DNA from 3 places in the Oryzomicrobium terrae genome. Region 2 is predicted to be linked to each of the others. Evidence: predicted binding sites of a transcription regulator. Region 2 holds the regulator's gene; each other region holds the start of a gene.

Region 1 (6,448 bases), 260 kb from region 2:
AGGGCTGTGACCAGGAAGGCGGCGGCAGGCGTGGACCAGGCGGTGATGATCGGCTCCCGGGCCACCCAGCTGAGGAAGAGGCCCGTGATCCCCACGCCGATCGACACCGACCACACCCACGAGGCGGTCAGTTCCGGGCTCAGGCCGGCCACCTTGGCGGCCTGGAAGACCAGGATGAAGGTGCCGCCGTAATTGACGATGACCGAGATCAGGCCGGCCACGACCGGGTGGGTGAGATCGCCGAGGCGCAGGGAGGGAGGTGGGTGGGAGGACGGCATGGGTAGGCTCCTTGAAGGCCCGGCGCTTGACCTGGGCTTGAAGCCGATTTATACGGCGTAAATGGCCGGATGTTCCCCGCCACTTTTTTCAAGGTGTACCTGCCAATTGTTCAAGCATTCCCAGCTCGAATCGGTCAAAGCCTGGCTGGCCGACCCCGCCCAGGCGGCGTTGCCGCTGCACGCCCGCATCCAGCGCGCCATCCGCCAGTTGATCCTGGACGGCGCTCTCGGCGTGGGCAAGCCGCTGCCGGCTTCCCGCGCCCTGGCGGCGTCCCTGGGCGTCTCCCGTGACACGGTGGAGGCGGCCTACGGCCAGTTGCACGCCGAAGGCTTCATCGAGCGGCGGGTAGGCAGCGGCAGCTTCGTTTCGGAAATGGCCCAGCGCGCACCCAGCCGGGGGCAATTGCGCCGCCGCGAGTCGTCGCACGTCCAGGGGCCAACGCTCAGCCAGCGCGGCGCCGCCATGTTCAAGGGCGGCGGCGTGCGTGACTTTCTGGCACCGCGCCCGTTCGCCCCTGGCGTGCCGGAGACCCGCAGTTTTCCCTTGTCGACCTGGGAGCGCCTGGAGCGGCAGGTGTTGAAGGAATATGGCTATCGGGCCCTGCAGCATAGCGATCCCCAGGGCATGGCGCCGTTGCGGCGGGCCATCGCCGACTACGTCAACCTGGAGCGCGGCGCCCATGCCAGCGCCGAGCGGGTGCTGGTGCTGACCAGCTCGCAGCAGGCCATGACGCTATGCGCCAACGTGCTGTTCGATGCCGGCGACCGCATCTTCATCGAGGATCCGGGCTACCACGGGGCGCGCCGGGCCTTCGATGCGGCTGGTCTGGAGTGCGTGCCCATCCCGCTCGACGCCCAGGGCATCCTGGTCGAGCGTTTGCGCGCCGATCCCCGTTCGGCCAAGGCCGTCTCCCTGACGCCCTCGCACCAGTTCCCCACCGGTGCCACCCTGGCGCTGGATCGGCGCCTGGCGTTGATCGACTGGGCGGAGCGGCAGCAGGCCTGGATTATCGAGGACGACTACGACAGCGAGTTCCACTACGCCGGCAAACCGACGGCTTGCGTGCAGGGGCTGGACCCCCACGAGCGGACGATCTACATCGGCACCTTCACCAAGTCCCTGTTCCCTGGGCTGCGCATCGGCTACCTGGTCTTGCCGCGTGCCCTGGTGGCGCCGATGACCGTGGCGCGCACCCTGCTCGACGGGCACAGCGCCTCGATCGCCCAGTTGACCCTGGCCCGTTTCATCGACGGCGGTCACTTCGGTGCCCACGTGCGCGCCATGCGCAGCGTCTATGGCGAACGGCTGGCGACGCTGGTCCGCCTGGTGCGTACCCATCTGGCCGGCTACGTCGAACCCCGGGTGCCCATTGGCGGTTTGCAGATGCCTTGCGTGCTGACCTGCGACATTCCGGAGCAGGAGGTCATCAGTGCCGCACGCCGGGTTGGCCTTGATTTGATGGGGCTGACCGGGCTCCATGCGGCGGAGCCCCGGCAGGCCGGCTTCCTGCTGGGATTTGCAGCCTATACCCCCGATGAGCTGGAAGCGGCAGTCAAAACCCTGATCGGTGTGTTCCAAGCGATGCAACGTTGATGCGCCGTTGGTGGCACGGCACATAGTGTTGGCGCAACGGCGAATCGACTAATCGACTAATTCCCGGCGCTCCCGGAGCGCAGCGATCGGAATGCCCGTCGGAGGCTGCTGTTCCGGAGCTGAGTGCGGAATGCGGGGCGACGCCCATGGCGCGGCCGGCGGTTCAGTTCACTGCGGGGATTCCGTGGTGCCGTTGTCTGCGGGCTTGACCGCACCGTCATCCAACTCGATACCCCAGTCACCGTGCAGGTACCAGTCGTCGCCGATCATCTCGGCCGGATGCAGGGTCCGCCCTGAGCCGTTGCCGCATTGCAGTGAGTCGGCCGGGCAGTATTTGTCGCAGCCCCAACAGATCCGCTCCGGGTGCTTGGGGTGCAGGGGGAATTTCTTGGCCATGGTCAGGCCTCCATCATGGAGGGCGTCGCTTTTGGCGGCGCCACGCAAGATCAAGCCGAACCAGCGCCGGGGGAACCTTCAGGTAGCGCCGCGCGGCGTTGGACGGTATATACCTGAGCAGATTACTCGGCTATTGCCCCAAGCGTTTGATGGCGATCAAAAACGTGCCATTGCGCCTGTCACTTTCGCTCGCAAGGGCGTGGTGGGCGGGCAAAAAAAAGAGGCGGGGGAGCGTCCCCCGCCTCTGGCGGCTTGATCAGGCTACAGGCTCGGGCAATGTGCCCCAGGTCTCAGTGCTTGGCCGGTGTGTGGCTCTTGGCCGGAATGAGCAGGCTGGCGATCACCGACAGGACGAGTAGGCCGCCCACGGCGCCCAGGGACAGGGCCACCGGCATGTGGAAGAAGTCGACGATCAGCATCTTCACGCCGATGAAGGCGAGCACCGCGGCCAGGCCGTACTTGAGCAGGTGGAAGCGGGCGGCCATGTCAGCGAGCAGGAAGTACAGCGCCCGCAGACCGAGGATGGCGAAGATGTTGGAGGTCATGACGATGAACGGGTCGGTGGTGATGGCGAAGATGGCCGGAATCGAATCCACGGCGAAGATCACGTCGGTGATGCCGATCAGCACCACCACCACGAACAGGGGCGTGAACCAGCGTTCGCCGTTCCTGGTCACCGCCAGCTTGGCACCGTCGTACTGGGGCAGCAGCTTGAGGTGGCCGCGCATCCAGCGCAGGATCGGGTTCTTTTCCAGGTCCGGCTCGTGCTCGCCGCCGAAGGCCATCTTGGCGCCGGTAAACAGCAGGAAGGCGCCGAAAACGTAGAGGATCCAGCTGAACCGGGCGATCAGCCAGGCGCCCACCAGGATCATGATGGCGCGCAGCACCACCGCGCCGATGACGCCCAGGATGAGGGCCTTCTTCTGCTGTTCCGCCGGTACGGCGAAGGCCGTGAACAACATGAGGAAGACGAAGATGTTGTCCACCGACAGGGATTTTTCGATCAGGTAGCCGGTGAGGAATTCACCGGCCTTCTGGTTCGCCAGTTCCCGGCCGCCGTGGGTGTCCAGCCAGAACCAGAGGAAGGCGCAAAAGGCCATCGCCAGGCCGACCCACAGGGCGGACCAGGCCAGGGCCTGCTTGATGGTGACGGCGCGGGAGCCTTTGCGCTCGACCGCCAGCAGGTCCACTAGGATGGCGACGATGACGAAGACGACGAAGCCGCTCCACCACCAGACGTTGCCGATGCTCGTTTCCATGATTGTGCTTTCGGAATGTGGGCGAAAATTAGGGGAGGGTTACCAGTGGCTGCGCGGATCGTCGATGCGGCGGGCGTCGCCGTCGATGACCCGGCTCCGCGGCGCGCCGCTGGCTGCGTTACCCGTCGGAGTGCCCCGGCGGGCGCGGGCCATGGCCGGCTCGGCGCCATGGGGCGTGGTCACCACCGGGGTGAGGCGGCGCAGGAGCGAGACGATCAGCTTGCTGGCCAGGCGCAGCGAAGCGCGGGTTAGGGCAGAGCGCAGGGGGCGCAGGAGGGTATGGAGGGAGAACATGGGCTTCCTTTCGCAAGTGAGTCGGAGCGACCCTGCCGGCCTGGGATCGGGAGATCCGAATGGTCAACGAAAAAGACCTTTGCCGGGCGGCAAAGGTCTCGCTTGCGAAGGGCCGGGGCAAGGTTGGACTGGTGTTACCAGTTACTTGTCGCGACTCGCCCGCCGGGCCGGGCATCTGACGGGTCAGATGCCGTATTGACGACTTCGGCGGTACAGCTACTCCCCTTTGTGGGTTGCGGAGCTAACTGTACGGGCCGCCGTCGCTGCGGTCAAGCCCGGGTCAGGGAGTGCTGGCTGGGCGGTCGTCCGGCGCGCTGCCCGTGCCACCTCAAACGGTCTGCTGCAGCGGGTGGCGGGCCAGGGCTTCGCCGTCCCAGGTCAGGTACTCGCCCCGGGCCGTGCCGTCGGCCTCGTGCCAGTCGGCCAGCACCCAGCGTTGGGTGTGGATGCCGTCCACGATGTGGTCGTGGGTGGCGGGGCGATGGGTATGGCCGTGGATCACCGTGGCGTAGCCGTGGCTGCGGATGAAGTCGTCGGTGGCGCCCGGATTCACGTCCATCAGGTATTCGGCGCTGGTGCCGGCCTTTTCCGCCTTGCCGGCCTCGCTCTGGGCGCGCAGCCCCATGGCGATGGCGATGCGCTCCTGCAAGGGCTTGGCCAGGAAGGCGGCTTGCCATTGCGGGTTGCGCACCTGGGCGCGGAAGGCCTGGTAGGGCAGGTCGTCGGTGCACAGGGCGTCGCCGTGGGTGAGCACGAACTGCCATTCCGGGGTGGACAGCACGTAGGGGTCGGGCAGCAGGGTCACCCCGGTTTCCGCGGCGAAGACCTCGCCCACCAGGAAGTCCCGGTTGCCGTGGAGGAAAGCGATGGCCAGGCCGGCGTCGCTGGCCGCGCGCAGCCAGGCTTTCACCTGGCGGCTGACCGGGTCCATGCCGCCGTCGTCGCCGACCCAGGCTTCGAAGAAGTCGCCCAGGATGAACAGGCGCTCGGCCTGCCGCGCCGGGCCGTTCAGGTAGTCGCCGAAGAGGCGGACCAGGCCGGGGGTGGCGGGGGAGAGGTGCAGGTCGGAGATGAAGTGGAGCATGGCGGCGGATGCGGGATCGGGTAGTTGGGGTCTGGATGGAAAAACGCTCCCGGCCGAGTGCCTCGGGGCGGGAGCGTCGCGTCTTGCGGTGAAGCCGGGGCTTAGACCACTTCGGCCTTGGTGATCACCACGTCTTCCACCGGCACGTCCTGGTGGAAGCCGGAGCGGCCGGTCTTGACGCCCTTGATCTGATCCACCACGTCGGTGCCTTCGACCACCTTGCCGAACACGGCGTAGCCCCAGCCGTTGGCGTTGGGGGCGGTGTGGTTGAGGAAGTCGTTGTCGGCAACGTTGATGAAGAACTGGGCGGTGGCGGAATGGGGATCGCTGGTGCGGGCCATGGCCAGGGTGTACTTGTCGTTCTTCAGGCCGTTCTGGGCTTCGTTCTGGATCGGGGCCTGGGTCGGCTTCTGCTTCATGCCCGGCTCGAAACCGCCGCCCTGGATCATGAAGCCGTTGATGACGCGGTGGAAGATGGTGTTGTCGTAGTGACCGGATTCCACGTAGGCGATGAAGTTCTTGGCGGATTCGGGGGCCTTTTCCGCGTCGAGTTCGATGCCGATGACGCCGAAATTGGTGTGCAGCTTGATCATGGTGGTCCTTTCGGGGTGGGGCGGGCCCTGGCCGGTGGCGGCCGTGGGGGCGTCGCCCCGAGTGGGGTTGGAATTGTTGTGTGTTTGGTTGTGTGTTCGGTGGGGGGTTACTTCTTGGCCGGCGGAGCATCGGCCGGGGCCGGCAGCACCTTGACCGACTGGATCACCACCGGCTGCAGCGGCACGTCCTGGAAGTAGCCCTTGTTGCCGGTCTGCACCTTGGCGATCTTCTGCACCACGTCCAGGCCCTGGGTCACCTTGCCGAATACAGCGTAGCCCCAGCCGTCGCGGCTCGGGTAGTTGAGGGGAGCATTGTCCACCAGGTTGATGAAGAACTGGGCGGTGGCCGAATGGGGGTCATTGGTGCGGGCCATGGCCAGGGTGCCGACGGTGTTCTTCAGGCCGTTCTTGGCCTCGTTCTCGATCGGTGCCCGGGTCGGTTTCTGGCTCATTTCCGGGGTGAAGCCGCCGCCCTGGATCATGAAGCCGTCGATGACGCGGTGGAAGACGGTGCCGTTGTAGAAACCGTCGTTGGCGTACTGGAGGAAGTTGGCCGTCGATTTGGGCGCCTTGTCGGCGTACAACTCGGCGACGATCTTGCCCTGGTTGGTCTGAATTTCGACGAAGGGATTGGCGGCGAGGGCGGCCACGGAAACCAGGGTGGCGGCAACGCCAAGCAGGATGCGCTTCATCAGGGACTACCTCCGGAGAGTAAGGCGGGATGCGGGGTTTGCGGGGCCCTGCCTGGAGATCAAGGCAGGGCGCGGGGTTTGGCTAGGGGAGTGGCTGCCGATGGTTCAGGCAGCCCCTTCGTAGATGATCTTCCAGGCCCCGTCCTCGCGGATCCAGTACTGGCGCTTGCGCGAGGTCTGGTTCACGTTGTTGCTGCGGTAGTCCTGGGCAAAGGTCACCACCACCATCTCGTCCTTGCCCGGGTTGCGGAACATGGA
Region 2 (6,448 bases):
AGCCAGCCGCCCAGGGCGCCCAGAAGCGCACCGGCAGCCACATAGGCACTGATCCGCCCCAGGTTATAGGCAAGATGCAAACCGCCCCGCCGCCCCGGAGCGCTGCCCGCGGCCAAGGCGGCGACGATACCTCCACACATGCCGACGCAGTGGGGCCCGCCAAGAAAGCCGACGAGGACGAAAGGCAGCAGGGAAGCGGGGGTCAAGGAATCCACGGAAACAGTTTACTACCGGTGGTGCGCCAGGCCGATGTCACTCGTGACAAGTGCGTCAATGTAGCCACGCCCGCGGCGGGGGCAGGAACGGCTGCGTGCACAGAGGTGTCGACGCGCCCAAGGAGCAACGTCGTAAAGCAACAGGGCGGCTAAGCCGCCCCGTCCGCGTAGGTGCTTGCCGAGCGAACCGCTCAGATGACTTTGGAGTAGCGGGTGCGCTGCCGGTCGGCACGCAGGTAGCGGTCGAACACCATGGCGATCACCCGGACCAGCATGCGCCCCGGGGGCAAGACGGTGATCCACTTGTCGTCCACCTTGACCAGACCCGCTTCTTCCATTTCCTTGAGGTCGTCAAGTTCGGCGGCAAAGTACTTACGAAAATCGATCAGGTGGGCAATCTCGATCGACTCCAGGGACAGCTCGAAGTGGCACATCAGGGCCTGGATGATCGAGCGGCGCAGGATGTCGTCGGCGCTCAATTCCAGGCCGCGCAACACCGGCAACTGGCCGGCATCGAGGCGGTCGTAGTACTCGTCCAGGGTACGCACGTTCTGGCTATAGGTGGGCCCCACCTTGGCGATCGACGAGATGCCGAAGGACAGCATGTCGCAGTCCGCATGGGTCGAATAGCCCTGGAAGTTGCGATGCAGCCGCCCCTGGCGCTGGGCCACCGCCAGCTCGTCATCGGGCTTGGCGAAGTGGTCCATGCCGATGAAGACATAGCCGGCCTCGGTGAGCTTCTTGATCGCCAGTTGCAGGATCTGCAGCTTGGCATCGGCGCTGGGCAGATCGGCTTCGAGAATGCGCCGCTGCGGCTTGAAGTGGTGCGGCAGGTGGGCGTAGTTGTAGATCGACAGGCGGTCCGGGCTCATCGCCAGGACCCGCTCCAGGGTGCGGTTGAAGCCCATCACGGTCTGGTGCGGCAGGCCGTAGATGAGGTCCATGGAAATCGACTGGAAGCCGTTGGCTCGGGCCGCGCTGACCACGTTGGCCGTTTCTTCCTCGGACTGGACCCGGTTCACCGCCACTTGGACGCGCTCGTCGAAGTCCTGCACGCCGATGCTCATGCGATTGAAGCCCAGTTCGCCGAGCACAGCGACGGTTTCTGCATCCACCTTGCGCGGGTCCACCTCGATGGAGAACTCGCCGCCGTCGAGTAGTTTGAAGTACTTGCGCGTCAGCCCCATCAACTGGCGCATTTCGTCGTGGGAGAGGAAGGTTGGCGTACCGCCACCCCAATGCAACTGGGCCACGTCACGGCTGCCGTCCAGGTATTCGGCCTGGAGGGCCAGCTCCTTGCCCAGGTACTTGATGTACTTGGCGCTACGCCCGTGATCCTTGGTGATGATCTTGTTACAGGCGCAGTAGTAGCAGATGGTATTGCAGAAGGGGAGGTGGAAGTATAATGACAGCGCACGTCCGGCCGCGCTCATCGGGCCGCCCACACCACCGATCTCGCGCTTCCCCAGCCACGCTTTGAGCGCATCGGCGTCAAAGGCTTCAACAAAACGGTCGGCCGTCGGATACGACGTATAACGCGGCCCGCTGATATCGAAGCGCTGAATGATCTCAGGATCGAAGACGACGTTGGACGCGTTGGAAGTTGGGGAGAGCGGGGGCGCCATTGCAGGGTAAGATGAGGGTTGTTCCGTAGTATTCATTGTATGGAACAGATTCACGTTGACCTGGATCAAACCGCAAATTGCCTAGGGGCAAAGTACTGGATATGTCCGAAAACCGGGCTTTGAAAACCGTCAATCTTTCGGTCATCAAGACCGCTTGTTCCAACTGCAATCTCCGCGAGTTGTGTCTGCCGCTCGGGCTGAATTCGCTGGAGATGGCCAAGCTGGAGGAGATCGTCTCGAACCGCAAGCGGGTCAAGCGCGGCGACCTGCTCTACCGCGCCGGCGAGCCCTTCGAGGCACTCTATGCGATTCGCAGCGGCTTCTTCAAGACCGACGTGATCATGGAGGATGGCCGGGATCAGGTCACCGGTTTTCAGATGTCCGGCGAGTTGCTCGGGCTGGACGGCATCAGCAACGAAAACCACTCCTGTAACGCCATCGCCCTGGAAGACAGCGAAGTCTGCCTGATCCCCTTCGACCACTTGGAACGCCTGTCACGCCAGGTGCCGACCCTGCAGAACCACTTTCACAAGGTGATGAGCCGGGAAATCGTGCGCGACCACGGGGTGATGATGCTGCTCGGCACCATGCGTGCCGAGGAACGTCTGGCCGCGTTCCTGCTCAACCTGTCGCAGCGCTTCGTCGCCCGAGGTTATTCCCCTGCCGAGTTCTACCTGCGCATGACCCGGGAAGAAATCGGCAGCTACCTGGGCCTCAAGCTCGAAACCGTCTCCCGCTCCTTCTCCAAGTTCCAGGAAGAAGGGCTGATCGCGGTGCAGCAGAAGCACATCCGCATCCTCGACATCCCGGGCCTCAAGCGCCTGATGAACCACGGCCAGGGCTGACCCCGGCCCCGGCCGTTCATCGCCTGCCCGGGCTCACCCCGGCATGGGGGCGCCGCGCCGGGTCGCCATCCGTTCGCCCAGCCCCCGCGCCACCGCCGCCGGCAGCACCCGCTTGGCCAGGGGTAGCAACTGCTCGGTTTCCAGGGCGATGTGCTCCCGGTAGAGGGCCGCCAGGGCAGCCACCGACTCCGCCGACAAGTCCGCCGCTCCGCCGGCCAGCAACTTGCCCAGATGGTCGAGCATCGCGTCCCGGGCCACGTCCATGCGCCGATGGTCCGCCAGCAAGCGTGTCACCAGCGCCGCCACCTCGTCATCCTCGCCGGTTCGGCCGGCCACTGCCGCGTGCAGGGCGGGAAACAGATCCACCTCCTCGTCTTCGTGGTGATGGGGGGCGGCCACGGTGAAATAGCGCACCACCCCCTCGATGGCCTGGCGTGCCGCCGCATCCACCCCATGCCGGGGCAGGTGCTCGACCAGCCGTTCCAGGGTCTTCAACTGGGCCTCGATGCGGCCGTGGCAGGCATCGAGCATTTCCAGGGGTTCGTCAAAGGCCGGAGCAGCCGGACCGAGAAGGGAAGCGGACATGGAACGCACTTTCAGGACAGAAACAGGAAAAAGCCCCAGGGATTGCGGCTGAGCGCCACCGAGACGATGTAGGCGAAGCAGCCCAGGGCGAGAATCAGGAACAGCACCCGTACCGCCTTGGTTCGCCCCCGTTTCAAGGCCACCGTGCCGCACAGGATGTAGGCGATGAGCCCCAGCACCTTGGCGGTGAGCCAGCCGGCGACGAAGGGGTACTGGCCAAGCAGCGCCGCCAGGCTCAAGGCGCTGGCGAGCAGCAGGGTGTCGACGACATGGGGAAGGATGCGCAGCAACCGGGCCTGAAGCAGGGGCGAATCGGCCAGCATGAGCCCGCCGCGCAACAGGAAGCCGAGACCGGACAGAGCCACGCAGGTGACATGCAGGTGTTTCAGGATCAGGTAGGCGGTCGGCATGGTTAGGTGGCGGCAAGGGTTTCGTCCATGCGGCGGCGTTCGCTGCGGTACAGCCGCAACGCCCCCAGGAGGTTCAGGGCGAGCACGGCAAACGCCGCCAGCAACAGGGCGCCGGCCGGCAGTGCCAGCCACTGGGGTTGCAGCGGAGCCATCAGCAGCAACGCCAGGGCGACCAGATGGACGTTGAGATGGCGCAGCATGCCGGACTCCGGCAGCAGGCGCTTCATGTTGGGCGGAATCACCCGGCCACGCCCCCGGTTCTGCAGATCAAGCCAGATCAGGAAGGGCACGATCTTGTAGAGCATGCCGCAAATCACCGGGACGAAGCCCCCCGCCAGGGCCAGGATGCCGACCCACAGCGGTAGCCGTTCCCGCCCCAGGCCAGTCGCCTCGCCCACGCCCCACAGGGCCGCGGCCAGGGCCAGGCCAAGCAGACCAAGACGCCAGAAGCGCTGAGTCGGATCGCCCCAGGGGCGGCGACTGCGCCGCTGCAAGCCGAGGGTGGCCAGGCAAAAGCCGAGGGCCGCGGCACCGAGCAGCAAGGCGAAGATCGCCCCCGCCCCTTGGCCGGCCTCGGCGTCACCCCACACCACCCGGCCGGTCCAGGCCAGCAGCAGAACGGTAAGCAGCGGCGCCAGACCTCGGACGATCCAGGAAGGATAGCTCGGGGTCAGTTGGAACATCGGCACCACTACCAGGGAAACCCCGACCAGCAACCCGCCGGCCCAGCCGAACAGCCCCCAGCCGGCGTGCAAGGTCGTCACCAGAATTACCGGCGGGCTGGCCAGGCCGGCCAGGCCACTCACCAGCCACACGCCCAGCACCAGGGTCACGACCAACGCAGGCAGGGTCAGATGCAGCGCCCCCACCGTGCCCACCAGGGCAAGGCGCTGGCGCAAGGCGATCAACCCCGCCACGGCGAAGGCGCCGACGCCCAGGGCGAGACAGATGCCGGCCACCAGAAAGGCCCATGTGCCCGCATTGAGAAACGCCGCCACCAGCGACAGGGCCCCCAGGGTGATGATCCCGTGCACCAGGGGCACCAGGCGCCGTTGTCCGGGCAGCGCCACCCCGGCGCCTACCGGCAGGAACTGCACCAGGGCACCGAGCATCACCTGCAGCATGAAGCCCGCGGTCAGACAGTGAGTCACTGCCAGGGCCTCGCCGGTCCAGCGCGACGCGAGCACGCCCCCCCCTCTCACCAGCATCAGCACCCCGGCCAGCATGCCGAACAGGGGCGCCGTGAGGAAAAAGCGCAACGGCAGGTGCAGCGGCGGCGCCTGGTCGTACGACAGGACGTTGGCAGGGGAACGGGCCACCCGGGTTATCCGATCACTTGCGGAAGATGCGCACCACCACGAAACCATCGTCGCTATAACTGGTGTCGTGGGTGAAGCCGTTCATGGCCAGGGCGTTGTAAAGGGGATAGGGCTCCCGGGGCAATACCAGGTGCAGGGACTGGCCCGGCCCGATGTCATCCAGGGCCGCCATGGTGCGGACGAAGGGTTCGGGGGGTTCCAGGTCGCGGGCGTCGATGACCGGCCCGTCGAGGGCTTCGAGGTTCAATTTCATGGCAAGGCCCCAGGTTGGGGAAAAAGAAGGAAACCGGGATTGTGCCGGGTGCAGGCGCTTACGCGCCACTCTGCAATGAGGCCGTGCAACGCGGCAGCAGTTCCGCGGCTTGCCCGGCCAGTTGGGCATCGCACATCGGATAGAGGATGTTCTCTTCCTTGAGGTTGTGCTGCTCCATGAGGATCAGCAGGGTGTCGGCCTCGCCGAGAAACGCATCGCCGTCGTGGTCGGCCAGGGCCTGGCGGGCGTTGGCCACCAGGCCACGCATCTGCACGTGCTCGTGGCGCATCACCGCCGTCGGACCGCCGGTCATGCCGGTAGCGCTCTCGAAAGCAGGGAAGAGCTGCTCTTCCTCGGTGGCGAAGTGCGCCAGCAGGTCGGTGGAAAAGGTATCGAAGGCGGCTTCGGCAGCCGGCCAATCGCCTGCGGCGGCGGCTTTTTCGGCGACCGCGAAGGCTTCGTCGCAATGCCGGTGGTGGCTGGTAAACAGCCCGGACAGGGAAGTCGCGGCGGCACTCCCTGGAGCGGCGGGAACAAACGATGGGGTGGCGGACATCTCGGTTACCTGGCTAGAAAACATGCCACGGATTCTCGACAGGCCCCGCCCCCCGCGCCTTGATAGCTGTCAAAAGCCCGAGGGCCAGGCGCTCTACCCGGCCAAGACCAAGGCGTGGCGCGCATTTCCACGAGGCCATGCTGGAGAACCGCGCCCAGCCTCGCGTTTCAGGCATACCGGCTGAAAAACCAATAGGGACGCGGGGTTTCAGGCAGGCAGCCGTGAGAAAAGCCGCGCCCCAGGCCCCCGCCGGCCCGCGCCAAGGAAGCGGAAGTCCGTGTGCCGGGCGCTTCAGGCCGCCAGGATGGGACGCTCGCCGGTCATCAGGTAGTGGATCAGTTCCTTCACCGAACGGATCTTGTCGCCGAAGGGCAGGCTGTCGGCGCCGCGGAAGAATAGCCCCTTCTGCACATCGCCGCGCATTGCGGCCGCCAGCTGGCTGTCGATGCAGAACTGGCCGAACTTGGCGAGACCGTCGCGCAAGCCACATTGCACCAGGCAATCCCAGGCCAGGGTGCACTTGTGCTCGCCGCTGGCGGCGGCCTGGAGCTTCTCTTCGCGCTTCAGGTACTTGTCCAGCCAGGGGGTGCGCACCGCCCGGGCCGGCAGCCCGGCGCAGCTCATGAACTCGACCACGTCC
Region 3 (6,448 bases), 1.5 Mb from region 2:
GCTTGCCGGTGATGACGTTGCCGCTCACCGCCACATCTTCGACGCCCTCGATCCAGAGGCCGAACAGGGTGTCGGCCAGGGTGCAGCCGCTCACTCGGGCGCGATGGGCGCCGGGTTGGATGTAGATGCCGGCGTTCTGCTCGCCCAGGTCCTCGCCGGAGGCCACCACGTTGAGGTCGGCCACGGTCACGTCGGTGGCGACGATGCGGATGGTGTCGCCCTTGAGGCCACCGTCCACCGTGGGCTTTTGCTCGGGCCGCTCACCACGCAGGGTGAGGGGCTTGGCGATGCGCAGGTTTTCCCGGTAGTGGCCCCGGGCCACCGTGACGGTGTCGCCGGCGGCCGCCCGGTCGATGGCGGTCTGGATCGACTGGCCTGGAACGACGCGCCAGTCGGCCGCCTCCAGCCCCCCTGCCCGAAGAACGAGCAAGGACGCGGCGATCCACAGGCACCGCCCGAAGATCGAGGACTGGCGCGGGGTTTGACCCCGCGGCCTGAACGAATCGATGGTCACACCACCACCCGGCCGAGGGCCTTCAGGGTGAGGAACAGCAGGGCGCCCACCAGCAGGTTCTTGAAGGCCACGTAGCAGATCAGATCCATCAGGCTGGCGGCCCGGTAACGCCGCCCCCACCAGGGGCCTTCCTTGACGTAGGGCTTGGCCGAACGGCGCACCAGCACCTCGCAGGCGCTCCAGCCGACCCACCAGCCGATCAGGGCGCCGGCGCCCATCTCGCCCATGCCGGCCAGCACCCAGACGGTGGTCACCGCCACCGCCAGGGCCAGGCCCAAGGCCTGGACCAGCTTCTGCTGCGTGAACCCCACCCGGCTCCACGGCCACAGGTGGTCCCAGGCCTCGGCCAGCAGGCGTCGGGGGGCGGCCCCGTCGGCATAGGCCGGCTGGACCGGGTCGGTGAGCATGGTCGGATCAACCATGGGTCGTCTCCTTGAGGGGTGCGGCAGGCACCGGGATGATGGGGATGAAGTAACCGTCCTGGCCGATCGGGGTCAGGGGCTGGCCGGCCTTGGTGCGGCGCTTGCGCTCCTGGACCAGGGGCGGGCAGGCGTGGTCGTCATGATAGAGGACCATGCAGTCGAGGCAGAGCAGACATTCGCGCTGGTCGATGCGGCCGTCCTTGTCGATGGCCTGGGAGCCGCAGCCGTGGGCGCAGGCGTTGCAGCTGGTGCACTCCTGCTTCCGCTTCAGGCCGAACCAGCGGAAGGTGGTGGGCATGGCCAGGGAGGCGCCCAGGGGGCACAGGTACTTGCAGAAGGGCCGCTCGACGAAGATCGACAAGCCGAGCAGGCCGGCGGCGAACAGGGTGTAGGGCCAGGAGCGGTTGAACAGGCCGACCAGGAAGGTGGTCTTGAACGGTTCGACCTCGGCCAGTTTTTCCGCCAGGGGCATGGAGAAGAACGACACTGCCAGGAGGCCGAGGAAGATGGCGTACTTGAGCCACTTCAGCTTGTCATGCAGCGCCTTCGGCAGCTGGCGCTGGAAGCGCTTCAGGCCGATGCGCTCGCCCACCTTGTAGAGCAGCTCGGAGAGCGAGCCGAAGGGGCACAGCCAGCCGCAGAACAGGCCCCGCCCCCAGAGGAAGACAGTGACGATGATGAAGACCCAGAAGATGAAGATGAACGGGTCGGACAGGAACAGCTCCCACTTCCACTGGAACAGCAGGGAGTGGAACCAGGTGAGCACCTGGGTGATCGACGGCTGGGCCATGGCGTAAAAGCCGACGAAGCCGATGGACACCACCCAGCCGGTGTACTTGAAGGCGTTAACCGGCCACTTGTTCTTGCGGCTGGCGCGGCGCACCAGGGCGTCGCGACGGGCATAGACGGTAGCCACGGCGATGAGCAGGACGACGAAGCCGGCGATCTGCCAGGCCCGGTCCTTCCACATCTTCAGCCAGGGCGCATCGGGCTTCTTCACCACCGGGCGACCACCTTCCAGGTAGCGGGCGGGCAGCCACACCTCCCGGTCGAAGTTGGCGAAGGTCTTGGCCCCGGTGCTCTTGTCCAGCTTGTTGGCGAGGAAGACGAACTGCCAGGGGTAGGCGGCGGAGAAGGTCTTGCCGCGCACGATGAAGATGGCCGACTCGGTGTAGCTCGGCGCCCCGGCGGCGGAAACGCCATACAGGTTGAGGTAGTCCAGGTCGCGGAAGGTGTAGGTGTCGCGCTCCTGGCGCACCTGGACCCGGTCGTACAGGCCGCCGCGGACGAAGCCGGAGCCCTTGAACGATTCGATGCCGTCGCTCTTGATGACGAACAGGGCCTGCTCGCCCGGGTGCAGCCCGGACATCAGGCGCTCGTAGCCGTCCTTGCCGAGAATGCTGCGGCCCACGGTGGGCACGTTGAGCAGACCGAACCAGAGATCCACGTAGGGCCGACCGTCGCTCACCAACCCCACGTCCTGAGGCTTGACGGTGAGCCGGGCGATGCTGCCCTCGGCGACCAGCTGGTCCCAGGTGAGAGTCTCACCGGTGTCGATGAAGGTGGCGGGCGGGCGCACCTGGGGCTTGAGGATGCCGACCTGCTTGGCCACCTCGCCACCCGAGACCATCATCACCTGGTTCTGGGCAATCACGGTGACCGTGGCGCCGGTAATGGCGTCCAGGCCGATGATGCTCTCTTCGGGACGGGCCTTGCCGATCTCGATCTGGTCGCCGACAAACTTGCCCAGGTACTGCTCATTGAACTTGATCAGGGCCGACTCGGGGATGCCGAGCAGCAGGATCGGTTCGGAGTGCTTGAGGATCTTCACCCCGGCGAAACGGCCGGCGGTATCCATGCCGATCAGGGTGACCACCGGTTTGCCCGAGTAGGCGGGGATATCGACGATGTCGGTGGACAGCATGACGTAGCCGACCAACTTCTTCTCGCCCCCCTCGGTCTTGTAGGCCTCGACGAAGGGCGGCTGGCCGCGCCGCTCGGAAAAACTGTCGGCGCCGGGCATCACCTCGCGGCACGGCACGTAGTCGCACATGCGCGGTGAGGTATGCAGTTCAGGCGGCAAGGCAGCTTCGTAAGAATCGGCGCGAACCGTGCCGACAGCCCCGGGCAGGAGCACCATGGCGCCGGCCAGGACCGTGCCGAGCAGACCGCCGGCGAGGGTCCGGGAAAAACGCCGGCAAAGGCGAGCGAACATCATCTACGACTCCCTGATCTGTAATTCAGCAAATGGTGATTTACAGCGCCCCATCTGCCCTTAACGCAAATCAAGACGAAAAATTACGGGGAACATCCCGCGCCCGTAATCCGGACGCGCCAAGGAAAAAAAGGGAGACGCAAGCGTCTCCCCCAACTCTCCATGCGGGTGAATCAACCGAGGATTACTTCTCCACGATCATGCGCGAACGCATCTCTAGGTGCAGGGCGTGGCAGAAGTGGGTGCAGTAGCACCAGAACACACCCGGCTTGTCGGCCTTGAAGGTGACCGACTTGGTTTCCTGCGGGTTGACGATGAAGTTCACGTCGTACTTGGGAATGGCGAAGCCGTGGGTCAGGTCTTCCACCTTGTCCAGATTGGTGAGGATGATGGTGACTTCGTCGCCCTTCTTGAGCTTGAACTCGCGCATCGAGAAGGCCGGCGCCTGGGACACCAGGTGCACGGTGACCTTGTTGCCGTTGCGCTCGATGCGGGAATCCTTGGCATCCTTGGTGGCCAGGGGGAAGTCGTCCAGGTTGTACACCTGACGCGGCTTGATCTTGTCGCGCTTGACGATGATGAAGTCGTGGGGCTCCGGGTAGACCGGGTGGTCGGCCAGCAGCACCATCTTCTCGCCACGGATGTCGATCAGCTGTTCGTTCTCCGGATGCAGCGGCCCCACCGGCAGGAAGCGGTCCTTGGAGAACTTGCAGCCCACGCCGAGGAATTGGCCATCGGCTTCCTTGGTCTCGCTCATGGACGCGTTGGTGTGGCCCGGCTGGTACTGGACGTCGAGGCGGTCGATGACGTACTTGACGTTCTTGTCCTTGAAGGCCTTGATCGCCGCTTCCACGTTCCACTTCACCATCTGGCTGTCGAGGAACAGGGTGGTGAAGGCGTTGCCACGGCCGTCGAAGGCGGTGTGCAGGGGGCCAAGACCCAGTTCAGGTTCGCCGACCACGGCATCGCGGGGATCCTTCAGTTCGCCGGCGAAGAACTTGTGCACCAGGGCGATCTCGATGATCGTGGCGGTGGGGGACAGCTTGCCGGAGCAGATGAAGTACTTGCCGTCCGGGCTGGCGTTCACGCCGTGGGGGTTCTTCGGCACCGGCACGTAGCAGGTCAGGGCGGTCTTCGGGTCCTGGTTGGACTCGCGGGTACCGTCCACCACGGGGACCTTGGAATCGCCGATGGTCTTGAACTTGCCGTCCTTGATCGCCTGCTCGATGCGGGCGATGTTGAAGAACACGCAGGCATCGCGTTCGGCGGACATCATGTCCTCGTACTTGGCGCCGCCTTCGGTGTTGTACTGGTTGGTGGCGGCGAACTTGCCGTCGTAGGAGGTGGCCACCAGGTCGCAGTTACCGTCGATCTTCACCTGCCAGCGCACGTCCATGGTCTCGGCATCGACGCAGGTGAACAGGGTGCCGTATTTCTTCGGATCATCCATGTCCCGGCCGTCGTTGGGCTGGGGCAGGTGGAATTCGCTGCCGCAGAAGACGCGGGTGGTGTGGTTGATCTTCTCGTCCACCGGGTCGCAGCGGTCCGGGAAGATGCCGTGGAAACCCTGGATGTTGGGGATGTCGGTGATCTTGTCGCACTCGAAGGTATCGAGGCGGATGCGGGCCAGGCGGCTGTTGATCTTGTCGTTCACCCAGGCGTACTTACCGTCGTAGGTGCCGTCGGTGTACGAGGCATGGACGTGGTGGGTATCGCCGATGTGGTACTTGAGCGAGCCGTCGGGCTTGGTGCCCATGATCTTCTTCGACTCGTTGGTGATGCCCCAGCCGCTCATGCAGTCCATGTTGAACACGGGGATGCGCTTGATCTCGCGGCCGGAAGGCAGGCCCAGCACGCGCATCTCGCCGGAGTGGCCGCCGGACCACAGGCCGTAGTAGGTATCCAACTCGCCCGGGGCCATGTGGATCTTCATCCCGCCCTCGGCGTGGCTGGCCGCAGCGGGTGCGGCGGCGCCGGCAGCCGGCTTGTCTTCCTTACAGGCGGCCAGGCCAGTGGCCAGCCCCGCCCCCGCCAGGCCGGTCAGGGCTGCGGTATTGAGGAAGCGACGACGGCCGAGGTCGGCCTGGGCCACTTCCAGTTGCGTTTCCACCTGATGCTTGTCTTGCTTGTCCATTGTGATCTCCCTGGGGGCGCATTCCCCCGTTGTGTGCCGCTTCACTCGCCGGCGTGCCGTCCGCGGCGATTTGTCGCAGGTGGGACTCTAGGCCCGCCCTCGCCCAGGGAATTTGATCTGTGCAAAAACGGCAAAATAGTCGTCAAAACCTTGCGCACGAGCGCTATTGCGCCAGCCCACAACGCTCTACCATCCTCCCCAGCCGCGCCCTCATTTTGGAGACTCCACCATGACACCGCCGATCATTGCCACCCTGGAAAAGCTGCTCGGCGGCCCCCGGGATAACGCCCTGCTGCGCTTTTCCCTGGGTACCGAGTGGCGCAAGGCCGGCGATCCGGCCAGGGCGGCCCTCTATTTCCGTCAGGCGGTGGAACTGGATCCCCGCTACTCAGCGGCATGGAAAGGCCTCGGACATGCCCTGGTCGACACGGGCGACAGCGACGGGGCCCTGGCCGCCTGGCGCGACGGCATCGCCGCCGCCAACGCCCGGGGCGACGTGCAGGCCGGCAAGGAGATGGCCGTATTCGCCCGGCGCATCGAAAAGGCCCGGGCACAAAACACAACGGCCGACGGGACGAACGTCCCGCCGGCCGGCGGTGAGGAGCGGCCTTGACGGCCAGGAATGTAGCGACCGCCGAAAGCGGTCCTGCGGCGGGAACGGCGCCCTAGCGCCGTGCAGGTGGCAGCAGCACCCCCTCGACGCCCAGGGCTTTGAGCTTGGCACGGGCAGCGGCCGCTTCGGCCCGGTTCTTGAACGGCCCCACCACCACCCGGGCTTCCAGATGGGAAGGAATGCCGTTGAGTTGAAGCTTGGCGTGCAACTCCTCGGCCCGCTTCACTTCGGAAAATACCCCGGCCTGCACCGCATAGCCCGAGAACAGCCGGGCCGGCGCCGGAGGCGCGGCCATCATGGCGGGAGCCGCAGGAGCGGCGGGGGCCTGAGGGGCTGCTGCAGCGGCAGGGGCGACGGGAGCCAAGGGCGCGCTGGGCGCCGCCACGGCGCGGCCGTTGCCCGCCTGCCGCTCGCTGCGCAATGGTGCTGTGCCCTCCCCTTCGCCAACCCGGGGCGTCCGGGTTACGGCCGCTGACGACGGCGTTGCCCGAGGCGCGGCCACGGCAGCGCTGGGACGGCCGGACGCTGCCGGCTGGGCGGCCACCTGGGG

Evidence for each region. Region 2 encodes FNR, which switches genes on or off when oxygen is low (the NO sensors DNR and NnrR bind a similar motif). Its sites were predicted from a motif close to TTGANCTAGNTCAA; they were not measured.
Region 1: a site for FNR is predicted at 2,415-2,428, ahead of OTERR_RS05370 (DUF3079 domain-containing protein). Genes of this name have one in related genera too.
Region 3: a site for FNR is predicted at 3,212-3,225, ahead of OTERR_RS13495 (NosR/NirI family protein). Genes of this name have one in related genera too.

What each region holds. Positions count from the first base shown of each region.
Region 1 covers NZ_CP022579.1:1,173,480-1,179,927, forward strand. The annotation lists gene OTERR_RS05360 (benzoate/H(+) symporter BenE family transporter) at 1-278, opposite strand, end outside; gene pdxR (MocR-like pyridoxine biosynthesis transcription factor PdxR) at 385-1,872, shown strand; gene OTERR_RS05370 (DUF3079 domain-containing protein) at 2,041-2,268, opposite strand; gene OTERR_RS05375 (TerC family protein) at 2,559-3,527, opposite strand; gene OTERR_RS05380 (hypothetical protein) at 3,567-3,821, opposite strand; gene OTERR_RS05385 (UDP-2,3-diacylglucosamine diphosphatase) at 4,150-4,905, opposite strand; gene OTERR_RS05390 (peptidylprolyl isomerase) at 5,007-5,498, opposite strand; gene OTERR_RS05395 (peptidylprolyl isomerase) at 5,606-6,190, opposite strand; gene OTERR_RS05400 (L,D-transpeptidase family protein) at 6,296-6,448, opposite strand, start outside.
Region 2 covers NZ_CP022579.1:909,155-915,602, reverse strand. The annotation lists gene OTERR_RS04215 (sulfite exporter TauE/SafE family protein) at 1-206, opposite strand, end outside; gene hemN (oxygen-independent coproporphyrinogen III oxidase) at 407-1,840, opposite strand; gene fnr (fumarate/nitrate reduction transcriptional regulator Fnr) at 1,942-2,685, shown strand; gene OTERR_RS04200 (hemerythrin domain-containing protein) at 2,719-3,270, opposite strand; gene OTERR_RS04195 (SirB2 family protein) at 3,282-3,680, opposite strand; gene OTERR_RS04190 (hypothetical protein) at 3,683-4,999, opposite strand; gene OTERR_RS04185 (DUF2249 domain-containing protein) at 5,013-5,252, opposite strand; gene OTERR_RS04180 (hemerythrin domain-containing protein) at 5,311-5,808, opposite strand; gene OTERR_RS04175 (NAD(P)H-dependent flavin oxidoreductase) at 6,100-6,448, opposite strand, start outside.
Region 3 covers NZ_CP022579.1:2,972,221-2,978,668, forward strand. The annotation lists gene OTERR_RS13485 (nitrous oxide reductase family maturation protein NosD) at 1-430, opposite strand, end outside; gene OTERR_RS13490 (hypothetical protein) at 511-936, opposite strand; gene OTERR_RS13495 (NosR/NirI family protein) at 929-3,076, opposite strand; gene nosZ (TAT-dependent nitrous-oxide reductase) at 3,336-5,285, opposite strand; gene OTERR_RS13505 (tetratricopeptide repeat protein) at 5,515-5,898, shown strand; gene OTERR_RS16605 (SPOR domain-containing protein) at 5,951-6,448, opposite strand, start outside.